Regions from separate parts of the Franconibacter pulveris genome, predicted to be linked through region 1. Evidence: predicted binding sites of a transcription regulator. Region 1 holds the regulator's gene; each other region holds the start of a gene.
What was found. Region 1 encodes LexA, which represses DNA repair genes until DNA is damaged. Its sites were predicted from a motif close to TNCTGTATGTACATACAGNA; they were not measured.

Region 1 (10,316 bases):
CAAAGAACTGCGGCGGATGATCTATCCATCTGTCCTGCCGTGTAGCGGCATAATTAGCATTAAGTGGGTAATAAATACGGTTTTTAGGTTTATTCGCCTCACCTAACACCAATAAACGGACTTCGCTTGATGTGTTATTTATAAAAGTGTGACAGATGCCCGTGCCGGCGGGAAACCCTACGCTGTCGCCAGGTTCAAGCGGCCAGAGCTCGCCGTTTATCCAGACATCCGGGTGGCCTTCCAGCACATAAACAAACTCTTCTTCCTCGCTTTCGGCGTGAGGGTAAGAGGTGCGTCTGCCCGGCGGCAGGCGCTCATGATGAATGCCCAGTCGGGTCAGCCCCATCTTGCGCGCAAGCGGCGCGCCAATGGAAAAAAGCTCTTCGCTATCGGGATAACGTGAGTCATCTTCCCCCTCCACTTCCCGCCAGTGACGAATAAAATCAGGACGCTGCATGGTTTTCCTCCTTCTGTGAGTGATTCAGGTATAACACAGATGGGTGAGAGTCGGCGTTTTACGCGGTTCATGATAAAATGCGCGTTTCCCCTGACCTATGAGGATGCCGATGGAAAAGATACTCTCGCAAGAGGTGTTAGCGCAGGCTGAAAAGCTCTGTCTGCAACGCAACGTGCGCCTGACTCCGCAGCGCCTCGAAGTGCTGCGTCTGATGACGCTGCAGGAAGGGGCTATCAGCGCCTACGATCTGCTCGATCTGCTGCGGGAAACGGAGCCGCAGGCTAAGCCGCCCACCGTATACCGTGCGCTCGATTTTTTGCTGGAACAGGGCTTCGTGCACAAGGTGGAATCCACCAACAGCTATGTGCTGTGTCACCTTTTCGACCAGCCGACGCACACCTCCGCGATGTTTATCTGCGATCGCTGCGGCGTGGTAAAAGAAGAGCGGGCGGAAGGCGTGGAAGATATTATGCATGCGCTGGCGGCAAAGCGAGGTTTTGCCCTGCGGCATAATGTTATTGAAGCGCATGGTCTGTGCGCGGCCTGTGTGGAAGTAGAAGCGTGCCGTCATCCGGAACAGTGCGGGCATGACCACAGCGTGGTGATAAAGAAAAAAGCGCGTTGAGAGCGCCGGGAAGAAAACGGGGATGGTACGTCCTTGTACCTGGGCAGGATAACCTCAGAGGGGTATCACATTTGAGGTGCTTGCTGGATTACCAGCGGTAATCATTACGGCTTTCCCAGTCCGTAACTTCTTTATCTGCCTGATCTTTCTCATAGCCGTAACGTTCCTGGATTTTACCTACCAGTTGGTCACGTTTCCCTTCGATGACGGTCATATCATCGTCGGTTAATTTACCCCATTGCTCTTTCACTTTACCTTTAAACTGTTTCCAGTTACCGCCGGCTTCGTCTCTGTTCATTGTAAAGTCCTCTTATTCGGTCGTGTAAGTGAAACTCCATTCAACGTCCTGATGAATACTTAATATCTGCTGGACGTGATTATTATTATAGTTCGCGATGCGGTGATGACGGACCGATTCAGAATTTTTAACCATCGAGTCGACTTTAGTCGTACAAACCAGCGGCATAAAAAAGAGGGGGGAACCCCGCGTAGCGCTCCCCGCTTACCTGACCTGGTTAACGATGGTTCGTCGGCAAGAACCAGCTTTGCTCTCGCCAGCGCTTTCGCCAGAGGTAACCAAGCGACAGGCCGCGCAGCGCAAGAAAAACGGTCAGCGCCAGCCACAGACCATGATTGCCAAGCCACGGCAGCGTAAGCAGCGTGACGGCAAACCCCAGCGCCGCCACCGCCATGCTGTTGCGCATCTCAGATGCGCGCGTCGCGCCGATAAACATACCGTCCAGCAGATAACACCACACGCCAATAATCGGCAGCACGACCTGCCAGGGCAAATAGTTGTCGGCCTGCTGCTGCAAGGCGGGCAGTGAGGTCAGCAGTGAAACAACCGTTTCGCCGAAAAAGGCCCAGCAGAGGCTAAACGCCAGCGCCACAATGCCCGCCTGCCGACACGCCGCCTGCCAGACATCCAGCAGTTGGCTTCCGTCTCGCGCGCCATAAGCCTGCCCGGAATGCGCTTCGACGGCATAAGCGAACCCATCCAGCGCGTAAGCGGTAAACGTTAAAAAGGTCATTAAGATGGCGTTGACTGCGACCACTTCGCTGCCAAGGCGTGCGCCAAAAATGGTTACGGCGGCAAAGCAGAGCTGCAAGAGCAGCGAACGCAGCATGATGTCGCGATTAAGCGCCAGCAGGCGACGAAACTCGCCGCGCCACGCCGTGGCGAGCATTGAAACGCCGATGCCGCGCCTGTTCAGCACGCCCTTTACCATCCACAAGCCAAGAAAGAAAGTGGCGTACTCGGCAAGCGCGGTGGCAAGCGCCGCTCCCCGGACATTCAGATGCAAGCCCATGACCAGCCAGAGATCGAGCGCGATGTTAAGCAGGTTTCCCACAACTAACAGGATCACTGGAGCGCGCGCATACTGCACGCCAAGCAGCCAGCCGAGTAGCACCAGGTTGGCGAGCGACGCGGGGGCGCTAAGCCAGCGAATCTCTAAAAAACGCCTTGCCTGCATCAATACCGCTTCGCTGCCGCCGACAATATGCAGCGCCAGGTCAATCAGCGGCGTACGCAACAGCATAATAATCAGCCCCGCCCCCACGGCCAGCAGTATCGGCTGCACCAGCGCGCGGGCAAGCCGGGTAGGATCCTGAGCGCCGAAGGCTTGCGCGGTCAGCCCGGTGGTGCTCATACGCAGAAAAAGCAGCAGCATAAAGAGGAAGCTGGTGGTGGTTGCGCCTACGGCCACGCCGCCCAGATAGTCGGCGCTGTCAAGATGGCCTATGACCGCCGTATCGACGAGGCCCAGCAGGGGAACGGTGATGTTGGAGAAAATCATCGGCAGCGCAAGCCGCCAGAGCGCGCGGTCAGTCTGTGAGAAAAAAGGCATGGGGACGCAGTCTGAGAAAAGAAGATAAAAAAAACCGCAACGAGGGGCGCTGCGTTGCGGTGTGTTTATCAATCAGGCGAGCGTTAAAGCCATTCGCCGTTGCGGATGACCCCTACGGCCAACCCTTCAATAGAGAAGGTGTGCTCGCGCAGGTCAACCACAATAGGTTTGAATTCGTTGTTTTCCGGCAGCAGCTCGACGGTGTTGCCTTGCTTTTTCAGGCGCTTAACGGTGACTTCATCATCGATACGCGCCACCACGACCTGGCCGTTACGCACATCCTGCGTTTTATGCACCGCCAGCAGATCGCCATCCATAATGCCGATGTCTTTCATCGACATGCCGCTAACGCGCAGCAGAAAATCCGCGCTCGGCTTAAAGAGAGAAGGGTCGACCTGGTAGTGGCCTTCGATATGCTGCTGCGCCAGCAGCGGTTCGCCAGCGGCGACGCGCCCCACCAGCGGCAGGCCCTCTTCATCTTCCTGCAACAGACGAATGCCGCGGGAAGCGCCGGAAACGATTTCAATAACGCCTTTACGCGCCAGCGCTTTTAAATGCTCTTCCGCCGCGTTGGGCGAACGGAACCCCAGACGCTGCGCGATTTCGGCACGAGTAGGCGGCATGCCGGTCTGGCTGATATGATCCCGAATGAGATCAAACACCTCTTGTTGCCTGGTAGTTAATGCTTTCATTCCGCCCCCTGGGTGAATATACAGTGAATGCTGTGAGTATATACAGCTAAAGGCGATTTTGAAACCACCTTACCCGCAAAAAAGCGCGCCAGCGCGGCCAATTCTGGAAAACTTATCGCAAATGCTGCCACAGCAGCGTGACCCAGGTGATAAGGGCAAGGATAATCGCCAGCAACACCGCCGCCGAACCCATATCCTTGGCGCGGCCGGAAAGCTCATGGAACTCAGGCCCGATGCGGTCAACCACCGCTTCGATAGCGCTATTCAGGATTTCCACAATCATCACCAGCAAAACGGAGCCAATCAGCAGCACGCGGGTAATTGGGTCGACATCCAGCCAGCAGGCGATAAGTATGGCGAGTATTGTCGCCACGCCTTCCTGGCGGAACGCCGCCTCATTCCTCCATGCCGCGCTAATTCCTTTCCAGGAGTAGCCTGCCGCTTTAATGATTCGGGTGAGTCCGGTGGTGTTATTGGCCATGAAAAAGAAACCTTTTTGATTTATCAGCGTCAATGCTATTGCGCTCAACAACGAAGCACCACAGAAATTCCGCATCGTTTCTGCTATTCTGACGGCGCCATTGCATTATTAACCAGAGGCTTTACATCGTTTATGTCCGGTTGGCCACGAATGTACTACAAATTACTGAATTTACCATTAAGTATGCTGGTAAAAAGCAAGTCTATTCCGGCGGATCCTTGCGCCGAGCTGGGGCTTGATACCTCTCGTCCCATCATGTACGTCTTGCCGTACAACTCCAAAGCGGATTTGTTAACGCTGCGCGCCCAGTGTCTGGCCCACGATTTACCGGACCCGTTAGAACCGCTGGAAATCGATGGCACGCAATTGCCCCGCTACATCTTTATTCACGGCGGCCCGCGCGTTTTCACCTGGTACACGCCGAAAGAAGAGTCCATCAAGCTGTTTCACGAGTACCTGGATCTGCATCGCAGCAATGCCGGTCTCGACGTGCAGATGGTGCCGGTATCGGTGATGTTCGGCCGCGCGCCGGGGCGTGAGAAAGGCGAAGAAAACCCGCCGCTGCGCCTGCTTAACGGCGTACAAAAGTTTTTCGCTATCTCCTGGCTTGGCCGCGATAGCTTTGTTCGCTTCTCGCAGCCGGTATCCCTGCGCCGCATGGCGACAGAGCACGGCACCGATAAAACCATCGCGCAGAAGCTTGCCCGCGTGGCGCGCATGCATTTCGCCCGCCAGCGTCTGGCGGCGGTAGGCCCGCGTCTGCCGGCGCGCCAGGATCTGTTCAATAAGCTGCTGGCCTCAAAAGCCATCGCTCGCGCGGTCGAAGACGAAGCGCGCACCAAGAAAATCTCCCACGAAAAAGCGCAGCAGAACGCGGTGGCGCTGATGGAAGAGATCGCCGCCAATTTCTCTTATGAGATGATTCGCGTCTCCGATCGTATTCTGGGCTTTACCTGGAACCGGCTTTATCAGGGCATTAATGTTCATAACGCCGAACGCGTGCGCCAGCTGGCCCATGACGGTCACGAAATCGTCTATGTGCCCTGCCACCGCAGCCATATGGACTATCTGCTGCTCTCCTACGTGCTTTATCACCAGGGTCTGGTGCCGCCGCATATCGCCGCCGGCATTAACCTTAACTTCTGGCCAGCGGGGCCGATTTTCCGCCGCCTTGGGGCGTTCTTTATCCGCCGCACCTTTAAAGGCAATAAGCTCTACTCCACCGTCTTTCGTGAATACCTGGGCGAGCTGTTCAGCCGCGGCTATTCGGTAGAGTACTTTGTGGAAGGCGGGCGCTCGCGCACCGGCCGTCTGCTGGATCCGAAAACCGGCACCCTGTCGATGACTATCCAGGCGATGCTGCGCGGCGGCTCTCGTCCCATTACGCTGGTGCCGATTTACATCGGCTACGAGCATGTCATGGAAGTGGGCACTTACGCCAAAGAACTGCGCGGCGCCACGAAAGAGAAAGAGAACCTGCTGCAGATGCTTCGTGGCTTAAGCAAGCTTCGTAATCTGGGCCAGGGGTACGTTAACTTCGGCGAGCCAATGCCGTTGATGACCTACCTTAACCAGCGCGTGCCGGAATGGCGCGACGCTATCGACCCGATCGAGGCGGTGCGCCCGGCCTGGCTTACCCCCACGGTTAACGATATCGCCGCGAAGCTGATGGTGCGAATCAACAACGCCGGGGCGGCCAACGCCATGAACCTTTGCTGCACCGCCCTGCTCGCTTCCCGCCAGCGCTCGCTGACCCGCGAGCAGCTTACTGAACAGCTGGAATGCTACCTTGATCTGCTGCGCAACGTGCCTTATTCCGGCGACTCCACCGTCCCGGACGCCAGCGCCAGCGCGCTTATCGATCACGCGCTGCAGATGAACAAGTTCGAGGTAGAGAAAGACACCATCGGCGATATCATCATTCTGCCGCGCGAGCAGGCGGTGTTGATGACCTATTACCGTAATAACATCATGCACATGCTGGTGCTGCCTTCGCTGCTGGCGGCGATTATCACCCAACACCGCCGTATCAGCCGTGAAGCGTTGCAGCGTCAGGTAGAAGTGCTCTACCCGCTTCTCAAGGCGGAGCTGTTCCTGCGTTGGGAGACAACGGAAGTGCAGGCGGTGACCGATGCGCTGGTCGCGGAAATGGCGCGCCAGGGGCTGATTGTCGAAGAAGCGGCGGAAGTGCAGCTCAACCCGGCGCGTTCACGCACCATGCAATTGCTGGCGGCGGGCGTGCGCGAGACGCTGCAACGCTATGCGATTACCTTCTGGCTGCTGAGCGCTAACCCCTCTATCAACCGCGGCACGCTTGAAAAAGAGAGCCGCACCGTGGCCCAGCGTCTGTCGGTGCTGCACGGTATCAACGCGCCGGAGTTTTTCGACAAAGCCGTGTTCTCCACGCTGGTGTTGACGCTGCGTGACGAAGGCTACATCAGCGATACCGGCGATGCCGAGCCGGCGGAAACCATGAAGGTTTACCAGCTGCTGGCGGAGTTGATGACTTCCGACGTACGGTTAACGATTGAGAGCGCCGCCGCACAGGCTGGCGAATAAAAAAAGGCGGGGAAACCCGCCTTTTTTTATTTCACGCCTCGCCTGTCAGAATCGTAAATAACTCACCGCCAGCCCCACAAACAGCGCCAGGCCTACGTAGTTATTATTGAGAAACGCCTTAAAACAGGCGTCGCGATCGCGACCGGCAATGATCTTCTGCTGATAAACAAACAGCACGCCCGCCACCGCCACGGAAGCGTAAAATGCACCGCCCAGGCCATTCAACCAACCAATCGCGGTCATCAGCGCCAGTACGGCTATCTGCAACAGACCAATAATCAATTTATCGTACTGACCAAACAGAATAGCGGTGGATTTCACCCCTATCTTCACATCGTCATCACGATCGACCATGGCGTACTCGGTGTCATAGGCCACAGCCCAGCAGATATTCGCGAGAAACATCAGCCAGCAGCTAAGCGGCACGGTTTCGCTCACGGCGGCAAAAGCCATCGGAATAGACCAGCCGAACGCCGCGCCCAGCACCACCTGCGGCAGATGCGTGTAGCGCTTCATAAAAGGATACATCCACGCCAGCGCCAGCGCGGCGACAGAGAGCAGGATGGTCATCAGGTTGAGCGTCAGCACCAGCGCGAAGGAGATAAGCACCAGCACCACAAACAGGTTTTTCGCTTCTCTCTCCGTTACCGCGCCGCTCGGCAGCGGTCGGTTTGCCGTGCGCTTTACGTGACCGTCAAATTTACGATCGGCATAATCGTTGACCACGCATCCCGCGGCGCGCATCAGCCAGACGCCCGCCACAAACACCGCCAGGATCCACAGCGGCGGTACGCCGGGCGTCGCCACCCATAACGCCCACAGGGTCGGCCACAGCAGCAGCAAGGCGCCAATCGGTTTGTCGGTACGCATCAGGCGATGATAAGCGAGCAGCTTATTCTGCGTCAGACTCCACTCCATTTCTCTTCCTCTTAATACAATGGCGATGCAGGCAAAAACAGTTCAGTCAGTAACAGCGGTTTGCCGGAAAGGCGCAGCCGGGAACGGCGCCCCCACAGCTCGCCGCTGCGGCCCGGATGGATAAAATCCCGGGTCAGGGTCGATGAGGTAAACAGGTAGCGACCCAGCGGCGTAGTCCCCATATTCTGTAAGGCTAATTCGGGTCCATTGAGTGTAGACTGCGGCACCACGGTGCGCCCAACAAGCCAGGGTTCGCCGTCGCCGCAGAGCACAATTTCACGCAGCCAGTAGGTCTCTTCCAGCGGCAGCCACTCGCGCTCCGCCGCAATCTCCTGCGGGCTGACAAAACCTTCAAATAACAAATCCACGCTTACGCGCTTGCAGTGTTGTTCAAAGCGTTTAGTCATGGAATCTTCCAGCATCAGCCAGTCGAGCAGGTTCTCATCCAGGGAGGCGGTATCGGTTGTAAAAGACAACGCGCGAAGCTGCATCAGCGCGGGGTGGGACATGCATCATTCTCCGGGGCTGTTTGACGGGGCATTGTAGCGCAGAAAGGCGCAGAGGTGGCGGGCAAACCGTTTTTGGCGATCAAAAACGCAACAGGGGTGCAACAACGCGGCGGAGAAAATAAAAAAGGTGCGCCGAAGCGCACCAGGTCTTGCAAGCATCAGCAATGCGGGGAGACGGTCACCCCTTGCCTTTTACACTGCTGATAAAAGTTTGACGGGCGGAGGTAGAACCCAGACGCTCGGCTTCATTCAGCAGTTTCAGGGCCTTGTCGACATCCCCTTTGGCGACCGCTTGCTTAATGGCCTGATTAAAATAGGTTTCGGTATCGTTCAGCACCGGCTCGCTCTTCGCGCCAGGCGCAGGGGCTGCGGCAGGCGCCGGAGCGGGCGCGGCGTAAGCGGTAGCAGGTGCTGGCGCGGCGGCAGGCGCTGGCGCAGCATACGCCGTTGCAGGCGCGGCAGTATTGCCCACGGTGACAGAAGCCTGGCTGGAAGAGCCAAACAGCGGGCCAACCAGGATGCTGGAGGCGGAGTTAGTGCTCACTTTCAGCTTCAACGTACCGTCAGTAGTATGACGCGCAACCGGGTCCGCGATATCGGGCACCGCGTTGCCCACGCCTTTGGCATAGGCTTTAGCTGCGTTGGTCATCGTCGTGGTCTTCTGTAAATCTTGCGGCGTGGTGAAAACCAGCAGATAAAGTTTTTGCTGACCCAGCGCCGGCATCAGCTTAACGGTGCCTTCAAGACGGTCTTCAGAAACGGCGCCCGGCTCTTTATAAGCGAAATAGCTGCTTGGGAAATAGGCGGCAGGCGTGAGATTCTGATCTAATACCAGCAGGTTTGGCGCAAAAATAGATCGTTGCTTTTCGCCAAGGCTGGTCAACGTAATATTCAGTTCGCCGATGTTTGCCGGCACGCTGTAAGCCACGACTTTGCCGCTAATCCCCGGCACGTTCAGCGTTTGGCCGGCGGTGGCAACTTGCGTAGTCTGCGTTTGTGATTGGGCGACCGGCGTCCAGACAATTTGCTGTAATGCCGAAGCCGGGATTGCAGGCGCGGCGGAAGTATTTTGCGGCACTATATTTACATCAGCGAAGCTGACAATCGGCGCGCAGGCGAGCAACCCTGCGCTCAGGCAGAGCGCGACAAGACTTTTTTTCATTTTCATTGTTATAACCTTATTTGAACGAATGCGACGGTAGCCAGGCAATAGCGCGCCGCATCCTGAATAACTTAACTTGTGAGGGTAAAGAGGGGCTTTCGCCCCTCTCTGGTACAGCTAAGATGATGCGGATTACCACCAGATTTCCATCTGAGCGCCGAAGCTCCACTCATCGCTGTCGCCACGGCTGCTGTTACCAAACTGGGTGAAAGTACCAGAGGTAACGGCCTCAGAAGTCGTGGATCCGTTAGACGCTTTAACATAACCCCAGTTCTCGTCCCACTTGGCGTAAGTTGCGAATACGCGGATAGCCGGACGGGACCAGATGCTGTCGCCTGCCTGCCATTGCTGGGCCAGGGTGATTTTGTACTGGTCGTTATGCTCATCAACCTGCTGAGATTTCACATTGTCGTAGCCCACTTCCAGCAGGGTGCTCATGATCGGCGTCCATTTGAACATTGGACGGATACCCACGGTCCACCAAGTGTTACCGCGATTGTTGTCACGATCGATATCCTGGTACATAGCGACATACATCATGTCCCAACGATCGCCCAGTGAGATTGAACCGTGGTCAAGGACACGGATCAGGCTGCCGTCATTATCCACAGAGCCGCCGCGAGCCTGGCCTTTGCCCTGGGAAATCATAGAGTCGGTCGCGTACTGGAGCACAAACTTGTTAAAGCCGGTGCCGATAGTCTGAGTATGCTCACCTGTAAACATCCAGCCATCTTTGGTTGCGCCTGGAGCCAGGTAATAATCATCCGGAATATTGGTGTGACCGTAATCAACGCCTAACTCCAATACACCGTTCGGGTTGGTTTCCAGCCCTGCTAAACGTACGTCAAAAACGTCGTTTGGTACTTCGTTGTTATAGGTCCGCACCCCATTAGCATCGCGGTCGCCAAAGGCTGAAGAACCGCCCTGTTCGCTTGAGCGGGTCGCAGCCAGAGAGAGTTTACCGATACCGACATCAATGTTTTCCAGACCCGCGCCCGGGCCAGAAATATCCCAGTAGTAGAAGTCGATCATGTGTACGTCATGACGCTGGTAGAAGCGCTTA
Region 2 (10,316 bases), 1.9 Mb from region 1:
GCGCTCGAGGTTCTGCTGAAGCCAGCTTCGCGACGCCAGCGTTTCCCAGCAGCCGTGCAACCCGCAGTAACAGGGCGCAGGGTTGCCGGAAATCGGGATATGTCCCGCTTCCGGATGCGCGCCGTTACTGGTGCGAAACGGCTTGCCGTTTTCCAGCAGCGCGACGCCGATGCCCGTGCCAAGCGTTACCATCAGCAAGCGTTTACTGTTGATGCCCGCACCGAAGTGATATTCGCCAAGCACGGCGGCAACCGCGTCGTTATCAATGCTGACCTTGACCTGCAGGTGGTTGCGAAGCGCTTCCACAAGCGGGAAAAAGGAGAAGCATTCAAGCGTATCTTTATTGGTAATGACGCCGGCGTCGGTATCGACGGGACCGCTGGCGCCGATGCCGAGGCTGACAAGCGTCATGCCGGGCGGAACCAGCTCAAGCACGTGTGATGCCAGCGCCCCCGCGCGCTGGCTTTGTTCGATGTTGCTGAACAGGACAGTAGGAACCGTCCGTGTGCTTATCGTTCCCTCTTCACCGCGAATGATGATGCGGGTGCCCGTGCCCCCGAGATCGATACCCGCCGTTACCGTTGATGTTGAAGGGTTCATACCGCCACCGTAATTTTTTGCCCATAGAGGAAATGCCCCGGAATAAAGCCGTTCTTTCTCGCAAGCTCCACCGTCAGATGTTCAATGTAGATAAACCCGCACAGCAGCTGGCCCAGCTCGTCGCCCTCCGGCACGGGCAAGAGTCGCGAACCGGCATAAGGCGCCGACCCGATGGTCACCACCTGGGTGCCGTTCGCCAGCATTTCAGCGGCGAGTTTTTCCAGCGTTTCATCGCCCGGTTTGCCAAGCAATACCGCCAGCATGCCTTCGCCGGAGGTTTCCAGCGGGCCATGGCGGAACTCGCCGCCAATAAACCCTTCGGCGCTGACTTTCGACGCCTCTTTGGTGATGAGCGCCCCGGTCAGCGCGTTGGCGGCAAACGATCCTGTGCCGATGTACGCAATGCGGGGGCGGGGGGCCGTGAAGAGTTGCTCTGCCATATCAACCACGGACTCGCTTTCGCCCACCAGCGACTGCACAGCGGCAAGCACCTGTGTTGTCGCGGCGCAGGCCTGCGCGTCGTCGTTCCCCAGCAGGACGGCGAGCGCCCGGTGACAGGCAATCAGGGTATTGAGATAGCTTTTGGAACTGACGGTCGCCTCATCGCCGCTCTCCAGCGTCACGAGGATATCCGCCTTTTTGGCCAGCACGCTTTCCCGATCGTTCGTTAAGCCAATCAACGTGCGCGGACGGTTGCCCTGCGCCAGCAACGCGACCACTTCGCCGCTCATCCCGGACTGGGAGGTCGCCCAGAGCAGGGTGTTTTCGGTGATAAGCCCGGGCATATCCAGCAACCGGCCGGCGTCAATCCGCCAGACCGGATAGCCGCGGTTGGCCAGCGCGCGCTCAACCGGGATCAGCGCGTAGTCAGACGATCCCATGCCGGTCAGGATTATCCGGTCGTAACTGGCAAGCTGCACATCATGCAGCGCCTGCGGCAGCGGGTTAGCGAGCTGCGCGTTGATGGCTTGCGGCTGCATGGCGATATCATTTTCATAGGGCGTAGACATGGAAACCTCTTCAATAACGTTAACAGAACCGTTACACCCTATATGCACGATATCGTGCAAGTCAATGCACGATATCGATTATGTGATAGGGTTAACTTATTACTGATTTGTGAGGCAACTCGGTAAAAGCGCGGGCGCAAGGGCTACCCGGCTGAATAATGTGGTAAAATCGACTGCACTTAACTGTGCAAGGGAGGGAGTAATGCAGGCAAAAGAGCGACGGGAGAAGATCCTTTCCCTGCTGAGTGCGACGGGCTATCTGAATGCCAACCAGCTGGCGGAAGCCTTTGCTGTGGACAGCTCAACGATCCGCCGGGATTTAATTCATCTGGAAAAAACGCAGCGAATTATCAGGACGCATGGCGGCGTGCTGCCCGTTCTCTTATCGGAAGAGCAGGATACGCCTTACAGCATCCGTAAACATCGTCATCATGAGCAGAAGGTGGCCATCGGTAAATATGCCGCTTCGCTTATTGCGGATGGGGAGTCGGTGATTCTGGATAACGGCTCAACGGTCTATGAACTGGCCGAACAGCTCACCAGCAAAAAGAACCTGACGGTCATCACCAACGATTTGAACATTGCGATGCTGTTAAGCCAGTATCCGGCCATTAACCTGAACGTCACCGGTGGCGCGGTCGTTGGCAATTCCTATACCCTGGTGGGCCCGGACACCACGCGAAAATTCGGCGAGGTTTACGCCGACTGGGCCTTTCTTGGCGCCGAAGGGGTGCATCCCGAAGCGGGCATCACTAACGTCAATGCCATTGAGCTGCCAACAAAAATGGCCATTCTTAAGGCGGCCAAAACGCGGGTGGTGCTGGCGGATTCATCGAAAATCGGCTATCGCGCGCTTTCGCACGTTTGCGGCATTGATGACATCGATATGATTATCACCGACAAAAAGAAAAGCGAGAAAACGACGGGCGCTTACGGCGATAAATTACGCTCCGTTGAGGTCTGAGGGCCGCGGCGGGCAAACAGCGCCGTCTGACGATTCCTCGCCTCCCGTTTGGCCCTTTCAGGTCGCCCTTGCCCGAACGCCCCGGCATGCTAACGCGCGCGCACCGGGTTTTGCAGCGTCTGAATAACCGTTGTCACCACGCCGATTATCTCTACGTTCGCATTTTCATGCAGCGGGATCGGGGCGTAGGCGGGGTTTTCCGGCCACAGGCGAGGGCGGGGCCAGAGTTGCAGCCGCTTGACGGTAAAACCGTCATCCAGACGGGCGACCACAATATCCCCATGGCGCGGCTGCAGGCTGAAATCCACCAGCAGCAGCGAGCCTTCAACTATCGCGGCGTCGCGCATGGAGTCTCCCGTAACCCGCAGCACATAGGTGGCGGAAGGATGCGGGACCAGCTGGCGCACCAGGTCAATCGCGCCATCCAGATAATCCTGCGCCGGGCTGGGAAAGCCGGCGGAAATCCGTTCTAAGTAAAACGGCAAATCAAGTGAAGCGGAGGCGTCAATCTTATACCAATCCATATTAACGGCCTGATTATTTATACTGTATGTATAACCAGTATAATTGGCTCACCGCGATTAGCAATGGCTGCCGCTTCGCTTTAGTCAGCCGATAAAACTAACCGTTTGAAATGAAAAGCAAAAAGTCGCCGATAAAAAAGAGAGAAACGCGCGGCACTATTTTGAGCGGCGGGTTATCAGACGAAAAGCATATTTACTTTCGCCTTAACGGGCGGGCGAAAACAGCGCTGCCGGTTTAATGGCGTATTTATGAAAGGGGCATTGCGGCGTAAAGCGCCGCGTCCGTTCAGCGACCGCAGCGGCGGTCGCTTGCTTCCCTGAAAGCTTATTTCTTTTCATCCTCCTGCTTCATCCGCGCCCGGATGCCGCCTTCAATCGTCGCCGTGCCTTTCATCGGCTCGTAAATCGCGCCGGTGCTGTGCGGCTGCGACTGCGCTTTTTCAATTGAACGTCGGGCGACATTGGCCGACATTTTTTCCGTCGTATCCGGAAAGAGGTTGTGGGAAATCGTCGAGGCGTGGGCTTTCCAGCCTACCGGCATCTCTTCTTTCGGGTTCAGGCAGGCCTCCACCAGCGCGTCGATGACGATTTTCGGGTCATCCATGGCCGCCATGCGCGGCGCGTGGCCGGTATAGTTAGCGGCATGCGTCCACCAGGGGGTATCTACCGCCCAGGGCATGACGGTCGCTACTTTGATCTCTTTGAACTGATTGAGCTGCAGCTCTTCATTCAGCGTGCGGCTCAGGCTCAGCACGGCCGCTTTGGACGCGGCGTAAGAGGCCTGGTAGGCGAGCGGCACTTCGCTGTCCACAGAGCCTACGTTAACCAGCACGCCAAACCCCTGCGAAATAAAATGATTGATAGCTTCATGCGCGCCGTAGATAAGCCCTTTCAGATTGACGTCGATAAGCCGCGCGTGGTCGGCGACCGGGATCTGCCAGAAAAAGCCCAGCGCCCCCACGCCAACGTTGTTTATCCAGATATCGATATGACCGAAACGCTGGATGGCGCTGTCTGCAAGCGTCGCTACCTGCTCCGGGTCGCTTACGTCCACCGCCACCGCCAGCGCCTTGCCGCCAGAGGCGGCGATATCGGCGGCGAGCGCTTCAAGCTCCGCCTTGCGCCGGGCGGCCAGCACCACGTTTGCGCCCATTTCCGCCAGCCGTATCGCCGCGCCGCGCCCAAAACCGCTGGAGGCGCCCGTAATGACGATAGTGGCGTTAACCAGATTTTTTCTGACCATAAACCAACCTCGAAAAAGGAAAAATAAGGAGCCCCGCAGCGGCGCGCCCTGAAAACTATCTCATTGAGTTTAGTTGTCTGCGCAAAAGATGAGCGGGGCGAAAAAGAGAAAGCGCGTCCAGCGAGATGTTAAAAAACACAGGGGAAAAACGAACGGAAATCCTCGGTGCTGAAAAAAGTAAACCTAAAAAGCCTGACAAAAACATTTTTATAAAAGGATATTAACAAAATAATAGGCTTAATTGAGAAATAACTCAAACGTAAAGAAATGCAAGACAGTTGAGTTAAGCAAAGCCGCATGTTATTAATTACGGCGTGTTTAACTACCGGAGACAATTTTCATCCGCAACGACGAGAAGCAACATCGCGGATAAATTGAATTTATATGAGCAGGTTATTCAGGAAGAACGCTTCGCTTTTCACCTCTTCACTTTCATTTTCTCTTCATCACGGCGAGCAGCACTGGCGCAGCGCGCTGTAGTCACTTTCTCTTCTGCCCGCGCCGTCTGGCGATGCGGCTTATCGCGTAGTTTTATCGATTTTTGCCCTGTGGCGAAAGGTCACAGGCGCGCTTCTCAAGCAGGAGAGAAAGCATGTTTTACTGGATTTTATTAGCACTGGCCATTGTGGCTGAAATAACCGGCACGCTGTCATTAAAATGGGCAAGTCAGGGCGACTCGCCGGCAGGTTTTATTCTAATGATGGTGATGATTTCCCTCTCTTATATTTTGCTCGCCTTTTCGGTTAAAAAAATTGCGCTCGGCGTCGCCTACGCCATGTGGGAAGGTGTCGGCATCGTGTTAATTACGCTTTTCAGCGTGCTGTTATTTAATGAGAGCCTGTCGGCAAATAAAATTATCGGGCTGGTGATATTACTTTGCGGAATTGCGCTGATTAAAACCGGCACCCGACAGCAAAAAGTGCAGGAGGTGCAGCATGGTCTTTGAATGGATCCATGGCGCCTGGCTGCTGGTGGCTATCGCGCTCGAAATTATCGCCAATATCTGGCTTAAGCTTTCAGACGGTTTTCGCCGCCCGGTTTATGGCGTGCTGTCGCTGGCGGCGGTGCTTTGCGCCTTCGCGGCGCTCGGGCAGGCGGTAAAAGGCATCGAACTGTCAGTGGCTTACGCCCTGTGGGGCGGCTTTGGCATCGCCGCGACTGTCGCGGCGGGTTGGGTGTTGTTTGGCCAGCGTCTTAACGGCAAAGGCTGGGCGGGGCTTGCGCTGCTGCTGGTCGGTATGGTGGTGATTAAGCTCGCCTGATGTGATCGCCGTCAGAACTCCGTGACGGCGAAACGTCTCGCTGACGGTAAATTAGATTAGCTGGAACGATGTTTTGCTAATGTATATATATGAATTCTGAAAAAGTTATCGGAAGCGAGAAAAAGAAAACCGATGCATCAGCCGTTCCGGGGTCGTATGGTGCCCAGCGCATGGGCGCTTTTTGTGATGATATTTCTGTCGGGCGTTGGATTGATTGTTTCCGTGGTGGCGCTGCTGTACCTTTCACTCAACTTAATCAGCAGCAAAACGAACGAAATAGACGAACATCGCACCGCGCTTTCGGTAAAAGGCGCCATTCAGACCACGGTCAATAAAATGTCGGCGCTGGTCATCGATAACGCCGTCTGGGACGACGCCGCGAGAGAACTCTATCGTCCCGCGCTTAATGAAAGCTGGCTTTACAGCACCTGGGGCGCCGGATTTAAAGTCGGCAACCTCTATGACGGCACGTTTATTCTCGATGAACATTTCCACATACTCTGGGGCGCATTCAGGGGCGCTACGGCAAGCGAAAAGCGGCTCGATTTTTTCGGCCAGGGGTTGGGGGCGATTATCCGCCAGCACGCCGGTTCGCTGCGCGATAAGAAGGTCGTTTATTCCGGAATCACGCGCACCCGGGAAGGCGTCGCCTTCGTGGCGATTGGCCTGGTGCGTCCGGTAGTCGGGCCGTTGCAGGCAGGAGAACGGACGCGGCGCTATTTACTGCTTACCCGTCACGTCAACCCCGGGCTGCTGCGCGAGCTTGGGGAAACCTTCCAGGCGTCGGACCTGACTTTTAGTGCCCAAAAAATGTCGCCTGCCAGCGTGCCGCTGCAAAGCGCGGCGGGGGAAACGCTTGGCTATCTGCACTGGCGGCCCACGCAGCCGGGCGCCGAAGCGGCGAAAGCCTCTTCCGGCAATTTTATTCAAATCGTGATCGCCGCCGTGGGGCTGATCCTGCTGTTTATATTATTCAGCAGCGTAGGGCTCTATCGGCTGGCGCGCGGCGAGAAAAAGGCGCGGGAAGTGGCGCGTCTGGACTGGCTAAGCCGCCTGCCGAACCGTCGGGCGTTGATAGAGCGGATGGAGCAAAGCAGCCAGCGCGCGGAAAGCGAAGTGATAAGCGTGGTGTTCGTTGATCTCGACGGCTTTAAGGATGTCAACGATATCTACGGCCACGATACCGGCGACCAGCTTATTGTCACGCTTGCCGATACCTTTCGCCAGCACGTGTCGGAAGGCGGCATGCTGGCGCGCATGGGCGGCGACGAGTTCGCCCTGTTGCAGGAGGGAGACGCGGCGCATGAAAAAGCCGTCGCCTGGGCGAATAAGGTGCTTGAAAGCCTGAACGCGCCGGTGCGGCTGGGGGAGCGGGCCATTCACCTTAGCGCCAGCATCGGCATCGCTTCCGGCTCGTTGCAGGATTGCACCAGTAAAGAGCTGTTTCGCCGGGCCGATATCGCCATGTATCACGCCAAGCTCAACGGCAAGAGCAGGGTGATGCATTATGACGGGGAACTTAACCGGGTGCGCGAGTTCCAGCTTCGCGTCGAAAACGAGATCCGCAACGGGCTGGAGCGGGATGAGTTTGAAGTCTGGTATCAGCCCATCGTTGACGCCTGCAGCGAGAAAATGGCGGGGGTGGAGGCGCTGATGCGCTGGCCGCGCCGCCCGGCGGGGCCGCTGCCGCCCGATACGTTTATCGGCATCGCCGAAACCTGCGGGCTTATCCACGCGCTGGGGGAATTTGTGCTGCGCCGCGCCTGCCGCGATCTGCAGCCGCTTTACGATCTCAAGCTTTCGGTGAACATTTCACCCGCCCAGTTTCGCGACCCGGAGTTTGAAAACAAGGTTGCCCGCGGGCTGCGCGAGAACCATTTCCCGGCGGCGCGTTTGCAGCTGGAAGTGACAGAAACGTACGTGCTGGAGAACCCGGAACGGGCGGCGGCGGCCATCGCCAACCTGAAAAGCTTCGGCACCGCCATCGCGCTGGATGACTTCGGCACCGGTTATTCCAGCATCGGTTATCTGCGGCGCTTTAACTTCGATACCATCAAGATTGATAAATCCCTGGCGGGGCGGGTGGATAGCGACCCGCAGGCCGCCGCGTTGGTGAGCGGCACTATCCGCATCGCCACCGCGCTCGGCATGGCGGTTACCGCCGAAGGGGTGGAAAACGCGCAGCAAAAGCATCTGCTGCGGCAGGCGGGCTGCGACGCGCTGCAGGGGTACTATTTCAGCCAGCCGATGCCGATAGAGGCGCTGCTGCGCCTGCGCCGGGAGCAGGGCGATAAACCGCTAGCGGCTGGCGAGCGCCTCGAGGCGCTCCCGGAAGCCGGTCACTGAGATAGCGCGGTTATCGGCGCGGTAGCGGTCTTTTGCCGCCGGCGCGGAGCTTTGCACGCCAATAAGCTGCCAGCCTGTCCCGGTATTGAGCATCAGCGGCGAGCCGCTGTCGCCGGGCAGGGTATCGCACTGGTGAGAGAGCACGGTGCGCTGCGCCCAGCCGGTTATCAGACAATCACGGTGGCTGTAGAGCGTTTCCAGATGATCTTCCGGGTAACCCGACTGGGTAACGCGACGCTCCGTTTTGCTTAACGCCTCGGTCAGCGCGTCGCGATCGCCGGTGAACAGCGGCAGCGGCGTAATGCCGGACGGGGGATTGCGCAGCACAATCAGGCCGAAATCATCCGGCGCGGCGGAAGGCGGCACGATCCAGCCGTCGCCGTCCGCTTTCAGACGCTTCCCCAGCGACGATTCAACCCGGCCTTCAATATCATGGATTTCGTAGCGCCAGCGCCCCTTCAGCGAGACAAAGCGCAGCGCCACCGGTTTGTCGATTTTGCCGCGCGGCGGCGTCAGCAGGCAGTGGCCGGCGGTCAGGGCAAGGTGAGGGGAGATAAGCGTGGCGGTGCACAGGTTGCCGCTTTCGGTTTCCAGCTGGCCGATAGCGTCCCACGGCGCGTCGGTGGGTTTTTCAACGCGCACGCGGTCGTCATGGCCAAAAAAAAGCGTGGCGATCTCATTTGTCGCCTCCGGCGCTTCGCCGACATCCGCACTGGCGAAAAAGACCGGCAGAAAAAACGTTCCCAGCAATAAGACAACGGTTTTATGCATATCACTCTCTGGTGGGCAATTATGATTATAGAAGTAACCCTGCCCTGTAACTATAGACGGGACGCGGTGAAAGCGGGAATAAAATCAGCGCACTAGCCCGCTTATAAATAGAAAACGCCAGCAATCACGCCGCAAAGAATCAGTAACGTCAGAATGAACTCAAACCGGTAACGGCGCATGATTCCGGCCTCCTGTAATACGCGATAACCGCGAACGCGGTATGCCCGCAAGCGCGGGCGTAGGGTCAGACTATAAGCGGCGGGGCGGACGGCTTCAGTGAGAGATTGGTATCGGCCTGTAACGATATGTACAACCGCAACGCGTTGAGCCGCCCGCCTTTTCTCTGTGGCGCAATGCGTTTATCATCCCGCCCGTTTTAACAGGAAAGCGGCAGATGCCGAAAAAAGGTCAACACGCCTGAGGAGGCAGATTTATGAATCAAGGTCCGCTTAACGAAAAAGAGCTGGAGTGGCTGGACGAGCTGCTGGCGAAATATGGCAACGACGATTCCGTGCTGGATGTGTCTGAGCTGGACGGCATGCTCACGGCGCTGCTCTCCGGCCCGCGTGAAATAGAGCCCGAACAGTGGCTGACGGCGCTGTGGGGCGGCGAGAAGCATATCCCGCGCTGGTCTTCCGAGCGCGAGATGACGCGCTTTATGAACCTGACGTTCCAGCATATGAACGATATCGCCGATCGCCTAAGCGATGCGCCGGACCAGTTCGAACCGCTGTTTGGCTACCGTGAAGAAAACGGCCGGGAGTATGTGGTGGTGGAAGACTGGTGTTTCGGCTATATGCGCGGCGTGGCGCTGGACGACTGGTCAACGCTTGCACAGGAGATGAAACCGGCGCTGGACGCCATCGCCCTGCACGGCCAGCAAGAGAATGTGCAAACGCTTGAGCAGATGACGGAGCAGGCGTACGAGCAGAGCCAGCAAGCCATCGGACCGGCCGCGTTGCAGCTCTATCAGTACTGGCGCTCGCAGCCTGAAATGCGGCAAACGCCGGTGACCGCCGAACCGAAAGTGGGCCGTAACGACCCGTGCCCGTGCGGCAGCGGCAAAAAGTATAAAAACTGCTGCCTGCATTAAGCCGCGGCGGCGTCGGGCCAGGCTTGTTGCACGCCTGGCTTTGCAAGAACGCCTCTGTCGTTCGGCGACGGAGGCGTACTCTTTTTAAAGAGAGCCAGCATAGGTTATTCAGGCCGCCTGCCCCGAAAACCGTCGAAGGAGAGATGACGTTTGTTATGGCGTGATGGCTATACTGGCGGATAACCCCGCGACCAGTTCGACACCCTCCGGCAACGTGTCTATATGAATGCGAACCGGGATGCGCTGCGCTAGCCGCACCCAGCTAAATGTCGGTTCGACATCCGGCAGGCCGAGCCCGCCCGTCTCGTCATTGTTGTCACCGATTCCGCGACCGATACTCTCCACATGACCCGCAATCGCTGGCGCCTGGCCCATCAGCGAAATGTGCGCCGTGTTGCCCACGCGAATATGACGCAGTTTGGTCTCTTCGAAATAGCCCACTACCCAGAAACTGTGCGCATCAATGATGGCGACTTTGGTTTCTCCCGCCGTGGCGTAGTCGC
Region 3 (10,316 bases), 1.1 Mb from region 1:
CCGCGCGGGGCTGAACAATGGTGTCACTTGAACGTGGATATCGGTCCATGACGGCTCCTCTTAACGATAAAAACCGGGCTTGCGCCCCCTGGTAAAAGCCTGGCACATTCTGCGAAACCCGCTTACCAGCGCTTCGCCGCCTGCTGGTCGCTCTCGCGGGCTTCTACCCAGCGGTCGCCTTCCGACGTGGCTTCCCGCTTCCAGAATGGCGCGCGGGTTTTCAGATAATCCATAATAAACTGCGCGGCTTCAAACGCCTGGCTGCGGTGGGCGCCGGTTACGCCGACAAACACAATTTCATCCCCCGGCCACAGTTCGCCAATACGGTGAATCACCGACACACGCTGCAGCGGCCAGCGCGCTCGGGCATCCGCGACAATCTCCGCCAGCGCCTTTTCCGTCATGCCCGGGTAGTGCTCAAGCGTCAGCGCGCTCACGCTGTCGCCAAGATTATGATTGCGCACCTTACCGGTGAAGGTAACCACGGCGCCGTCTTCATCGCACTGGGCAAGCCACTGGTACTCTTCGCCTACGTTGAAATTTTCACGCCCGACGCGAATACGGGTTTCCATGGTCAGCCTCCGGTTACCGGTGGGAAAAAGGCCACTTCGTCGCCCGCTTTCAGCGGATGATCGAAGGCCACCAGCGTCTGGTTGACCGCCGCCAGCAGCTTGCCGGGCTCCAGCGCCAGCGCGAAGCGGTCACCGCGCGCGGCGAGGTGTGCGCGCAGCGCCTCAACGTTTACGAAGTCCGCTGTCACCTCCAGCGCATCGGTCGCGACCAGCTCGCGCACCTGCGCGAAAAACAAGACTTTAATCATTATCATTCACCTGAAAATCGCCTGACTTGCCGCCGCTTTTCGCCAGCAGCCGCACCGGGCCAATGACCATATCTTTCTGCACGGCTTTGCACATATCGTAAATGGTCAGCGCCGCCACCGACGCCGCCGTCAGCGCCTCCATTTCCACGCCGGTTTTACCGGTCAGGCGGCAAAGCGACGCAATGCGTACGCGGCTCTGTTCCGGCTGCGCCTCTAACTCCACTTCCACTTTGCTAAGCAGCAGCGGATGACAAAGCGGGATCAGCTCCCAGGTGCGTTTGGCGGCCTGAATGCCGGCGATGCGGGCGGTGGCGAACACATCGCCCTTGTGATGGCTGCCGTCGATGATCATCGCCAGCGTTTCCGGACGCATGGCGACGAAGGCTTCGGCGCGCGCCTCGCGCACCGTCTCCGCCTTGGCGGAAACATCAACCATATGGGCTTCGCCCGCGGCGTTAATGTGGGTCAGTTGCGACATAGCTTACTTCTTGAGATGAGGATGGAAATTACAGGGACGAGTGCGGGCGTCGAGCTGCGGCACGATGATGTTTTCCCAGGCCGTGCGACACGCTTTCGTGGAGCCGGGCATGGCGAAAATCAGCGTCTGGTTGGCAATGCCCGCCACGGCGCGCGACTGCATCATCGAGGTGCCTATCTCTTCAAAAGAGAGCATGCGGAACAGCTCGCCAAAGCCCGAGATTTCGCGGTCGAACAGCGGCAGCAGCGCCTCAGGCGCGACATCGCCTGCGGTAAAGCCGGTGCCGCCGTTAATCAGCACCACCTGCACCTCATCAGAGGCTATCCAGGCGGAAACCTGGGCGCGAATGGCATACAGGTTCTCTTTTACGATGGCTTTCTCCACCACCTGATGCCCCGCCTCAACGGCGGCATCGCGCAGGAAATGGCCGGAGGTGTCTTCGTCTTCGCCGCGACGGCTGGAGACGGTAAGAATAGCGATACGCGCCGGGATAAACGCCGCGCTAACCTGGCTCATGCTCTACTCCTTGTAAAAAAGGTTAACCGCCGATATAGGACAGATTCTGGGTAATGCCGGTGTTGCCGTCATGCAGGAAATGGGTCTGCTTTTTATAGGTCAGCGCCTCTTCGATGCGGGCAATCAGCGCGCCCTGCTGGCTGTCATCAGCAAGCAGCTCGCGAAGCGACACGCCGCCATCGCCGAAAAGGCACAGATGCAGCTTACCTGACGACGACACGCGCAGCCGGTTGCAGCTGGCGCAGAAATCTTTGTCATACGGCATGATAAGGCCTATCTCCCCTTCGTAATCGGGGTGGCAGAAGACCTGCGCCGGGCCGTCCGCCCGGTTGCGAAGCTGATGGATCCAGCCGCGTTTGAGCAGTTCGTCGCGAATGGTCGCGCCGGAGATATGATGCTCCCGAAACAGCGAGCCGCCCTCGCCCGTCTCCATCAGTTCGATAAAGCGCAGCTGAATGCGGCGCGGCTTGATCCAGGCAAGAAAGGTGTCGAGCTGATGGTGGTTAACATCGCGCATCAACACCGTATTGACCTTCACCCGCTCAAAGCCCGCCGCAAAGGCGGCGTCTATCCCCGCCATGACCTGACGGAATTTATCCTGCCCGGTAATCGCGTGAAACTGACGGGCGTCGAGACTGTCGACGCTTACGTTAATAGCGGTGAGCCCGGCGTCGCGCCACGCTTTTACGTCACGCGCGAGGCGGTAGCCGTTTGTGGTGACCGCAATCTGACGGATGGCGGCGTTTTCACGCACCGCGGCGATGATGTCGGTAAAGTCGCGGCGCAAGGAGGGCTCGCCCCCGGTCAGGCGCACTTTTTCGGTGCCCAGCGCGGCGAAAGCGCGCGTCACGCGGCGAATCTCATCGAGCGAGAGGAAACTTTTGTTGGTCGCGCCTGCGGGCTTGTAGCCATCCGGCAGGCAGTAGGTGCAACGAAAATTGCAGACGTCGGTAATCGACAGGCGTAAGTAATAAAACTTACGCGCAAAAGCATCGGTAAGTTGAGAAACCATGTACACCTTTCCAAATACGGGAGATGCAGTCATTTCTTTCTGCACCCTGGTGGCGTCGCCACGGCCAGAGCGCCATATCGCAAGGACTTAGGCGCAAAGGCTTAGAGTGTTGTTTCAATTTGCTGAAACGTGGTAATGGCGATAGTAGCGCGTGAAACCCAGTTTCGCCAACGCCGATTTTCGCTATATAAACGCATACATAGCGCTTTATTCGCCACATTTGGCATCAGAATACGTAAAAGTCATCTTTTTGCCTTGATACACGTCATTTTAAGGCGGATGGCGGATCGTTTTTCGCCGCACTTTACGTTAACGTAGGCCGTTTTTTGGGTTCATAAGGATTAGGTATGCGCAATCGCACTTTTGCGGACCTCGACCGGGTGGTGGCGCTGGGTGGCGGGCACGGCCTTGGCCGGGTGATGTCGTCGCTCTCTTCGCTGGGTTCACGGCTTACCGGCATTGTCACCACCACCGACAACGGCGGCTCCACCGGACGTATTCGCCGTTCCGAAGGTGGCATCGCCTGGGGAGATATGCGCAATTGCCTTAATCAACTCATTACCGAGCCGAGCGTCGCGTCGGCGATGTTTGAGTACCGTTTTGGCGGCAACGGCGAACTTTCAGGCCATAACCTCGGAAACCTGATGTTAAAGGCGCTGGACCACCTGAGCGTGCGGCCTCTGGAGGCGATTAATTTAATTCGCAACCTGCTGAAAGTGGACGCCTTCCTGATTCCGATGTCGGAACAACCGGTAGATTTGATGGCTATCGACGTGGACGGCAATGCGGTCTACGGCGAGGTCAGCATCGACCTGCTAACCCAGCCGCCTAAAGAGTTGATGCTCTATCCTAAAGTACAGGCGACGCGGGAAGCGATTCAGGCCATCGGCGAAGCGGATTTACTTATCATCGGGCCGGGAAGTTTTTATACCAGCCTCATCCCGCTGCTGCTGGTGGAGGACCTGGCGCAGGCGCTGCGCCGCACGCCCGCGCCGATGGTTTATGTCGGCAACCTGGGGCGCGAACAGAGCGCGGCGGCGGATAATTTACCGCTGGAAGAGAAGCTCGCCGTAATGGAGCAGTATGTCGGCAAAACGGTTGTGGATGCGGTGGTGGTAGGTCCGCAGATTGACGTGAGCGGCGTTAAGAACCGCATTATTGTCCAGCAACCGCTTGAGGCGACCGACATCCCGCATCGCCACGACCGCCATCTGTTGCGCATTGCGCTGGAAAAAGCGATTCAGGAGCTGGGATAAAGTTTAGCGTGGTTAGCCGTAACGGAAAAGGCGGGTGAGCTCATGGCCACCCGCCTTTTTTGTAAGCCGCCGCTCAACGCCACAGAAGACGCCTTCGCCTTCTTCAGAAAGGCAATCAGGACGCGGCGATAAACAGCTCGCGCAGTTGATGCAGTTGATCGCGGATCTGCGCGGCTTCTTCAAACTCCAGGTTTTGCGCATGCTGCAGCATCTGCGCCTCCAGCTGGTGAATTTTTTGCTGCAGCGCTTTCGGCGTCAGCGCCAGTTCCGCCGCTTCCACATCGGCTACGCTGCGACCTTTGCCACGGCCCTTCGGCTTAGTTTTGGCGATGCTTTCGCCAAGCGCCAGAATATCCACCACCTTCTTGTTCAGGCCCTGCGGCACAATGCCGTGCTCTTCGTTATAACGCTGCTGCTTCTCGCGACGTCGCTCCGTTTCGCCAATCGCTTTCGCCATCGACGGCGTAATTTTATCGCCGTACAGAATCGCCTTGCCGTTAACGTTACGCGCCGCGCGGCCGATAGTCTGAATCAGCGAACGTTCGGAGCGCAGGAAGCCCTCTTTATCCGCATCCAGAATCGCCACCAGCGATACTTCCGGCATATCCAGCCCCTCACGCAGCAGGTTGATGCCCACCAGCACGTCAAATTCCCCCAGACGCAGGTCGCGGATGATCTCCATGCGCTCCACCGTGTCGATGTCGGAGTGCAGGTAGCGCACCTTCTCGCCGTGCTCTTCCAGGTATTCGGTAAGATCTTCCGCCATGCGCTTGGTTAACGTTGTCACCAGCACGCGCTCGTTGATAGCCACCCGCTTGCGGATTTCCGACAGCAGGTCGTCTACCTGGGTCGCCACCGGACGCACTTCGATAATCGGATCAAGCAGCCCGGTCGGGCGCACCACCTGGTCGACGATTTCGCCGCCCGATTTTTCCAGTTCATAGTTGCCAGGCGTCGCCGACACGTAAATCGACTGCGGCGCCAGCGCTTCAAACTCTTCAAACTTCAGCGGACGGTTATCCAGCGCGGAAGGCAGGCGGAAGCCATACTCTACCAGCGTCTCTTTACGCGCCCGGTCGCCGCGATACATGCCGCCAATCTGCGGAATAGTAACGTGCGATTCGTCAATCACCAGCAGGCCGTCGGCCGGCAGGTAATCGAACAGGGTTGGCGGCGCTTCGCCCGGTCCGCGCCCCGAGAGGTAGCGCGAGTAGTTTTCGATGCCGGAGCAGTAGCCCAGCTCGTTCATCATTTCGAGGTCAAACTGGGTGCGCTGGGTCAGGCGTTGTTCTTCCAGCAGCTTGTTATTGGCAAGCAGCACCTTACGGCGGTCCGCCAGTTCGACTTTTATCTCTTCCATCGCCTGCACAATGCGCTCGCGCGGCGTAACGTAGTGCGTTTTCGGATAGACGGTGAAACGCTGGATAACCGACTCTACCGTGCCGGTAAGCGGGTCGAACAGCGACAGGCGCTCCACTTCTTCGTCAAAGAGTTCTACGCGCAGCGCCAGATCATCGGATTCCGCCGGGAAAATATCTATCACTTCGCCGCGTACGCGGAAGGTGCCGCGCTGGAACGCCTGATCGTTGCGGGTGTATTGCAGCTCCGCCAGACGGCGCAGGATATCGCGCTGGTTGATTATCATGCCCTTCGTGAGGTGCAGCATCATCTTCAGGTACAAATCGGGGTCGCCCAGACCATAAATGGCGGAGACCGACGCCACGACCACCACGTCGCGGCGCTCCAGCAGCGCTTTGGTCGCGGAAAGGCGCATCTGTTCGATGTGCTCGTTTACCGACGCATCTTTTTCAATAAAGGTGTCGGAGCTCGGCACGTAGGCTTCCGGCTGATAGTAGTCGTAGTACGAGACGAAATATTCCACCGCGTTATCCGGGAAGAACTCTTTCATCTCACCGTACAGCTGCGCCGCCAGCGTTTTATTCGGCGCCAGCACCATCGTCGGGCGCTGCAGGTCGGCAATCACGTTGGCCACGGTAAAGGTTTTCCCCGAACCGGTTACGCCAAGCAGCGTCTGGTGAGCCAGACCATCTTCCAGCCCCTCTTTCAGACGACGAATCGCCTCCGGCTGATCGCCAGAGGGTTTAAAAGCGGAATTGAGTTTGAAAGGTTTGCTCATGAAATGACTACCTGATGCAGATTTGGGCGGGCCGGAGGTGTAATTTTACTCGCAGGCGAAATTTTTGCCAGCACTAAATACTGTATGAAAAACCAGTGCCGGGTGAGCAAAATTTTGTTACGCACCGTTTCTGCCGTCTGGTCTGCTTCATTTCCCCCGCCACCTGAAGAAAAAACCAGCGAAACGCGGTTATCCCCAAAAGTTTTGCCCTTTTAACATTTGTCAAGCGAGGCTGTGATAGTTTTATTGCAGCAGGTGACACTTTTCTGACGGCCATTGATTTTATTTAACCTGCTGTAATTTAAAGGATATTTTTTTGAGACGGCTTTCGCGTCAATCCGGCGGGAACCCGCATCCGCTCTCGCTTGCCGGGTGTTTTCTAACTCTAATGCACAAGGTTATCCACAGGAATAGTGGATAACTACCCTCAAGCCATTGTCTGCGCCGCTCCGCGAAAACCCTGCATTTTGTGTAACGAGGCGGAAAAAATTTTTTCTTGTCGGCTTTAGACGTCTTTTGGCACTTTTTGTTCAGCGGCCAGGCGTGATTATGGTCACATAACGCCCGACAACCGATTAAAAATTAAACGCAGCGCTGCACCAGGGCGGCGAGTTTCTTACCTTCTCAGGCACTCTTAAAGTGCACCCTTCAGATAAAGTGCTAGCCCAGGATCGCTAACCCACCCTTTTTTATCAGCTTAATCTCAAAGAACACGATATTTCGCCCTGGATTCCGGCGCTGGCAAGAGAATTGCAACGTAACCGTACCGGAACTCGACCCTTTCTCCCTGTTTGGGAGAAGCGACGCAGGATGCTGGTGATCTGGTGAATAAAACGCTCGTAACGCTGCGCAGTCAGCGAAGTGATTATCTCTTCACCCTCTCAGAAAGGAGTTTGCTATGTTGAGTTTACGTGCTGTGAATCAATACTACGGCACGCAGCACACGCTGTGGAATGTCGATTTAGATTTGCTGCCGGGCGAGTGCACCTGCGTAATGGGCGCGCCGGGCATGGGTAAAACGACGCTTGTGAATTGCATTGCAGGCTACCTGCCCGTGCAGAGCGGCAGCATGACGTGGCGCGAGGCAGGTAAGCCCCCGGAGGAGCTGTTAACGATGCCGCCGGAACACCGCGCCGCGCTCGGCATCAGCTTCCTGCCGCAGGACAGGCGCATTTTCTCGCAGCTTACCGTTGAGGAAAACCTGCGCATCGCCATGCTGGCGGCGGCGGATAAGCCAGGCCCGCTGCCGGAGATGATTTTCGATCTTTTCCCCGACCTTTATGCGCTGCGGCATGCGCGCGGCGGCGAGCTGTCGGGCGATAACCAGCAGCAGCTGGCGCTCGCCCGGGCGCTGGTAAACCAGCCCAGGCTGCTAATTCTGGACGAGCCGACGCGCGGCGCCGGTCAGAATGTGATTCAAAAGCTAAGCCTGCTGATAGTGCGCTTAAACCGCGATTTCGGCCTGACCGTGCTGCTGGTGGAACAGCAGCTGTCGTTCATTCGACGGGTAGCAGACCGCTTCTGCCTGCTGCATCGCGGCCGCGCCGTCGCCCGGGGGAGCGTGGCGCAGCTTGATAACGAAAAGCTGGCGCACTGGATAACGCCGTAAAGCCTGGCGCCGCTTTAGCGCCTCTTCAGCGCCTCCAGCGAAAGATAACGGCCGAGCGGCTGATGCTCGGCCCGCTCCCCAAGCCACGGGATCTCCCCAAGACACGGCGCAGGCAGCAGCCTTTTAAGCGTCGCCATATACTCCTGATGGCGTTTGCCTGGCGGCTGCACGTCGTTGGCAATCCAGCCCGCGAGCGGCAGCCCGGCCGCCGCGACCGCCTGGGCGGTAAGCAGCGCATGGTTGATGCAGCCAAGCTTCACGCCTACGACCAGAATCACGGGCAATTGCTCCTTCACGACCCAGTCGGCGAAAGTGGCGGTTTGCGAAAGCGGCGTAAACCAGCCGCCAGCGCCTTCTACCTGCACCCAGTCGGCGAGCGGCTCCAGCGCGGCAAGCCCGACGGAGAGCGTAGCGAAATCAATCGGTCTGCCCTCTTCCTGGCTTACGATATGCGGCGACGTGGGTTCCAGAAAGGTGAGCGGGTTAACTTGTTCATAGCGCAACGCCACGCTGCTGTGGCGTTGCAGCGCCAGCGCGTCGCTGTTGCGAGCCCCTTCTTCTGTCATTTCGCTGCCGGACGCCACCGGCTTGTAGCCTGCGGTGCGGTAGCCCGCAAGCGCCGCCGCCTGCAACAGCGCGCAGCTCGCCACGGTCTTGCCCACTTCGGTATCGGTACCGGTAATAAACCAGCGTTCAGTCACGTTCAATCACTCCAAAAATCAGATGGTACGAGAGCGGGAAACCGCCCGCTCGCTGCGGCCAGGCGAGCGTCAGCCGCTGCAGCTCCCGGCGCGTCAGGGTGCGGTTTTGCCGCCCGTCATGCAGATGCGTCGCGCCAATGCCTTTGAGCGACCGCATGGCGCTTAAGGCGTCCGGAAAAGTCAGGGTAATGCGCTCCTGAAAGAGCGCCACGCGGCTTTCCGGGCAGGCGCGGGCTATCGCGTCGGCGGATAAAAAGCGGTTAGCGTGCGGATTTTCATCCACGGCCCGCCACGCCTGATGCAGCTCCGGCAGCGATCCTTCCACCAGCGTGCTGAAGGCGATGCGCCCGCCGGAGCGGGTGACGCGATAAAGTTCGCCCAGCCCCCGGGAGAGGTTTTCACACCACTGCACCACCAGGTTGCTCCAGACCAGGTCAAAGCTTTCACTGGCGAAGGGCAGCGCTTCGATATCGCCCTGCGCATAGCGGTGCGCCGTCTGCTGCCGACGCGCCTGTATCAGCATCTGCGCGCTGAGATCCACCGCCGTCACCTCGCTTCCCTGCTCACGCCAGCGGCGGCTGAACGCGCCGGTGCCGCAGCCCGCGTCAAGCACCTGGGTGAAGGCCGCGCCCTGCAGGCAGGCCAGCAGCCGCTCGCCGCTCAGGCGCTGTAGTTCCGCAAAGCGGTCATAGCTTTGCGCCGCGCGGCCAAAGGCGGCCGCCACGGCGCGTTTATTCACGGCAGGCGTCATAGAGGGCCTCCAGCAAGGCGTCGATATCGTCATTTTCATGGGCGGCGGTGAGCGTGATGCGAAGCCTGGCGGTCCCCGCCGGCACCGTAGGCGGACGAATCGCACTGACCCAGCAGCCGCGCTCCCGCAGCCGCTGCGCCAGCGCCTGGGTGCGAAGGTTATCGCCCACAATCAGCGGCTGGATGGCGGTGGCGGATTCTGCAAGCGTAAGCGGTAGCGCCGCAGCGCCCGTGCGAAAGCGCGTAACGTTATGAGCAAGACGGCTACGCAGCGCGTCGCCTTGCTGAATCACGCGCAGCGAAGCATGCAAAGCAACGGCCTGAGCGGGCGGCATGCTGGTGCTGTAGATAAGATGGCGGGCAAACTGCGTCAGATAATCGGCGAGCGAATGGCTGCACAACACGGCTGCGCCGCTCACGCCGAAGGCCTTGCCGAAGGTGACGATCAGCAATTCGGGGCGAACCTGGCTTGCAAAACAACTGCCGCGCCCGCCTTCGCCCAGCACGCCGACGCCGTGCGCGTCGTCCACCATCAGCCAGGCCTTCGCCTCACGGGACGCCTGCGCAAGTTGCGCCAGCGGCGCGCTGTCGCCATCCATGCTAAAGACCCCTTCCGTCACCACCAGCGTTTGCCCGTCGCACGGTTTCGCCAGCAGATTTCGCAGCGCCGCCGCGTCGTTGTGCGCGAAACGCCGCAGCCGCGCCGGACTGTGGCTTGCCGCCTCCAGCAGCGAGGCGTGACTTAAGCGGTCCGCCAGCAGGCGGTCCTCTTTTTGCATCAGCGCGCTGATAACCGCCTGATTAGCCGCGAAGCCGGAGATGAACAGCAGCGCCCGGTCGAAACCGAGCCACTGCGCCAGCGCCGCTTCCAGCCCGACGTGCTCGCGATGGTAGCCGGTCACATGTCCGGAACCGCCGCTCCCCACGCCATAGCGCTCCGCCCCTTGCCGCCAGGCGCGGATCACGTCCGGGTGCTGGCTCAGGCCGAGGTAGTCATTGCTGGAAAAATTGCGAAAGCGTTGTTCGCCGCGCACCAG

Region 2: a site for LexA is predicted at 3,119-3,138, ahead of umuD (translesion error-prone DNA polymerase V autoproteolytic subunit). Genes of this name have one in related genera too.
Region 3: a site for LexA is predicted at 6,298-6,317, ahead of uvrB (excinuclease ABC subunit UvrB). Genes of this name have one in related genera too.

Annotation. Positions count from the first base shown of each region.
Region 1 is NZ_CM165555.1:350,621-360,936, reverse strand. It holds gene ACU4F7_RS01790 (cupin domain-containing protein) at 1-457, opposite strand, end outside; gene zur (zinc uptake transcriptional repressor Zur) at 567-1,082, shown strand; gene ACU4F7_RS01780 (CsbD family protein) at 1,171-1,380, opposite strand; gene dinF (MATE family efflux transporter DinF) at 1,598-2,932, opposite strand; gene lexA (transcriptional repressor LexA) at 3,016-3,624, opposite strand; gene ACU4F7_RS01765 (diacylglycerol kinase) at 3,737-4,105, opposite strand; gene plsB (glycerol-3-phosphate 1-O-acyltransferase PlsB) at 4,238-6,664, shown strand; gene ubiA (4-hydroxybenzoate octaprenyltransferase) at 6,710-7,582, opposite strand; gene ubiC (chorismate lyase) at 7,594-8,091, opposite strand; gene malM (maltose operon protein MalM) at 8,270-9,259, opposite strand; gene ACU4F7_RS01740 (maltoporin) at 9,386-10,316, opposite strand, start outside.
Region 2 is NZ_CM165555.1:2,211,651-2,221,966, forward strand. It holds gene ACU4F7_RS10485 (ROK family protein) at 1-600, opposite strand, end outside; gene ACU4F7_RS10490 (SIS domain-containing protein) at 597-1,610, opposite strand; gene ACU4F7_RS10495 (DeoR/GlpR family DNA-binding transcription regulator) at 1,813-2,574, shown strand; gene umuD (translesion error-prone DNA polymerase V autoproteolytic subunit) at 2,664-3,098, opposite strand; gene ACU4F7_RS10505 (SDR family NAD(P)-dependent oxidoreductase) at 3,424-4,341, opposite strand; gene mdtJ (multidrug/spermidine efflux SMR transporter subunit MdtJ) at 4,934-5,287, shown strand; gene mdtI (multidrug/spermidine efflux SMR transporter subunit MdtI) at 5,277-5,603, shown strand; gene ACU4F7_RS10520 (putative bifunctional diguanylate cyclase/phosphodiesterase) at 5,736-7,949, shown strand; gene ACU4F7_RS10525 (trypsin-like serine peptidase) at 7,902-8,720, opposite strand; gene ydgU (small membrane protein YdgU) at 8,822-8,899, opposite strand; gene ACU4F7_RS10535 (YecA/YgfB family protein) at 9,154-9,813, shown strand; partial or broken gene ACU4F7_RS10540 (efflux RND transporter periplasmic adaptor subunit) at 9,967-10,316, opposite strand, start outside.
Region 3 is NZ_CM165555.1:1,442,894-1,453,209, reverse strand. It holds gene ACU4F7_RS06945 (Bax inhibitor-1/YccA family protein) at 1-49, opposite strand, end outside; gene moaE (molybdopterin synthase catalytic subunit MoaE) at 123-572, opposite strand; gene moaD (molybdopterin synthase sulfur carrier subunit) at 575-820, opposite strand; gene moaC (cyclic pyranopterin monophosphate synthase MoaC) at 813-1,298, opposite strand; gene moaB (molybdenum cofactor biosynthesis protein B) at 1,302-1,814, opposite strand; gene moaA (GTP 3',8-cyclase MoaA) at 1,837-2,826, opposite strand; molybdenum cofactor riboswitch at 2,814-2,945, opposite strand; gene yvcK (uridine diphosphate-N-acetylglucosamine-binding protein YvcK) at 3,174-4,082, shown strand; gene uvrB (excinuclease ABC subunit UvrB) at 4,198-6,219, opposite strand; gene ACU4F7_RS06905 (ABC transporter ATP-binding protein) at 7,118-7,828, shown strand; gene bioD (dethiobiotin synthase) at 7,843-8,529, opposite strand; gene bioC (malonyl-ACP O-methyltransferase BioC) at 8,522-9,280, opposite strand; gene bioF (8-amino-7-oxononanoate synthase) at 9,261-10,316, opposite strand, start outside.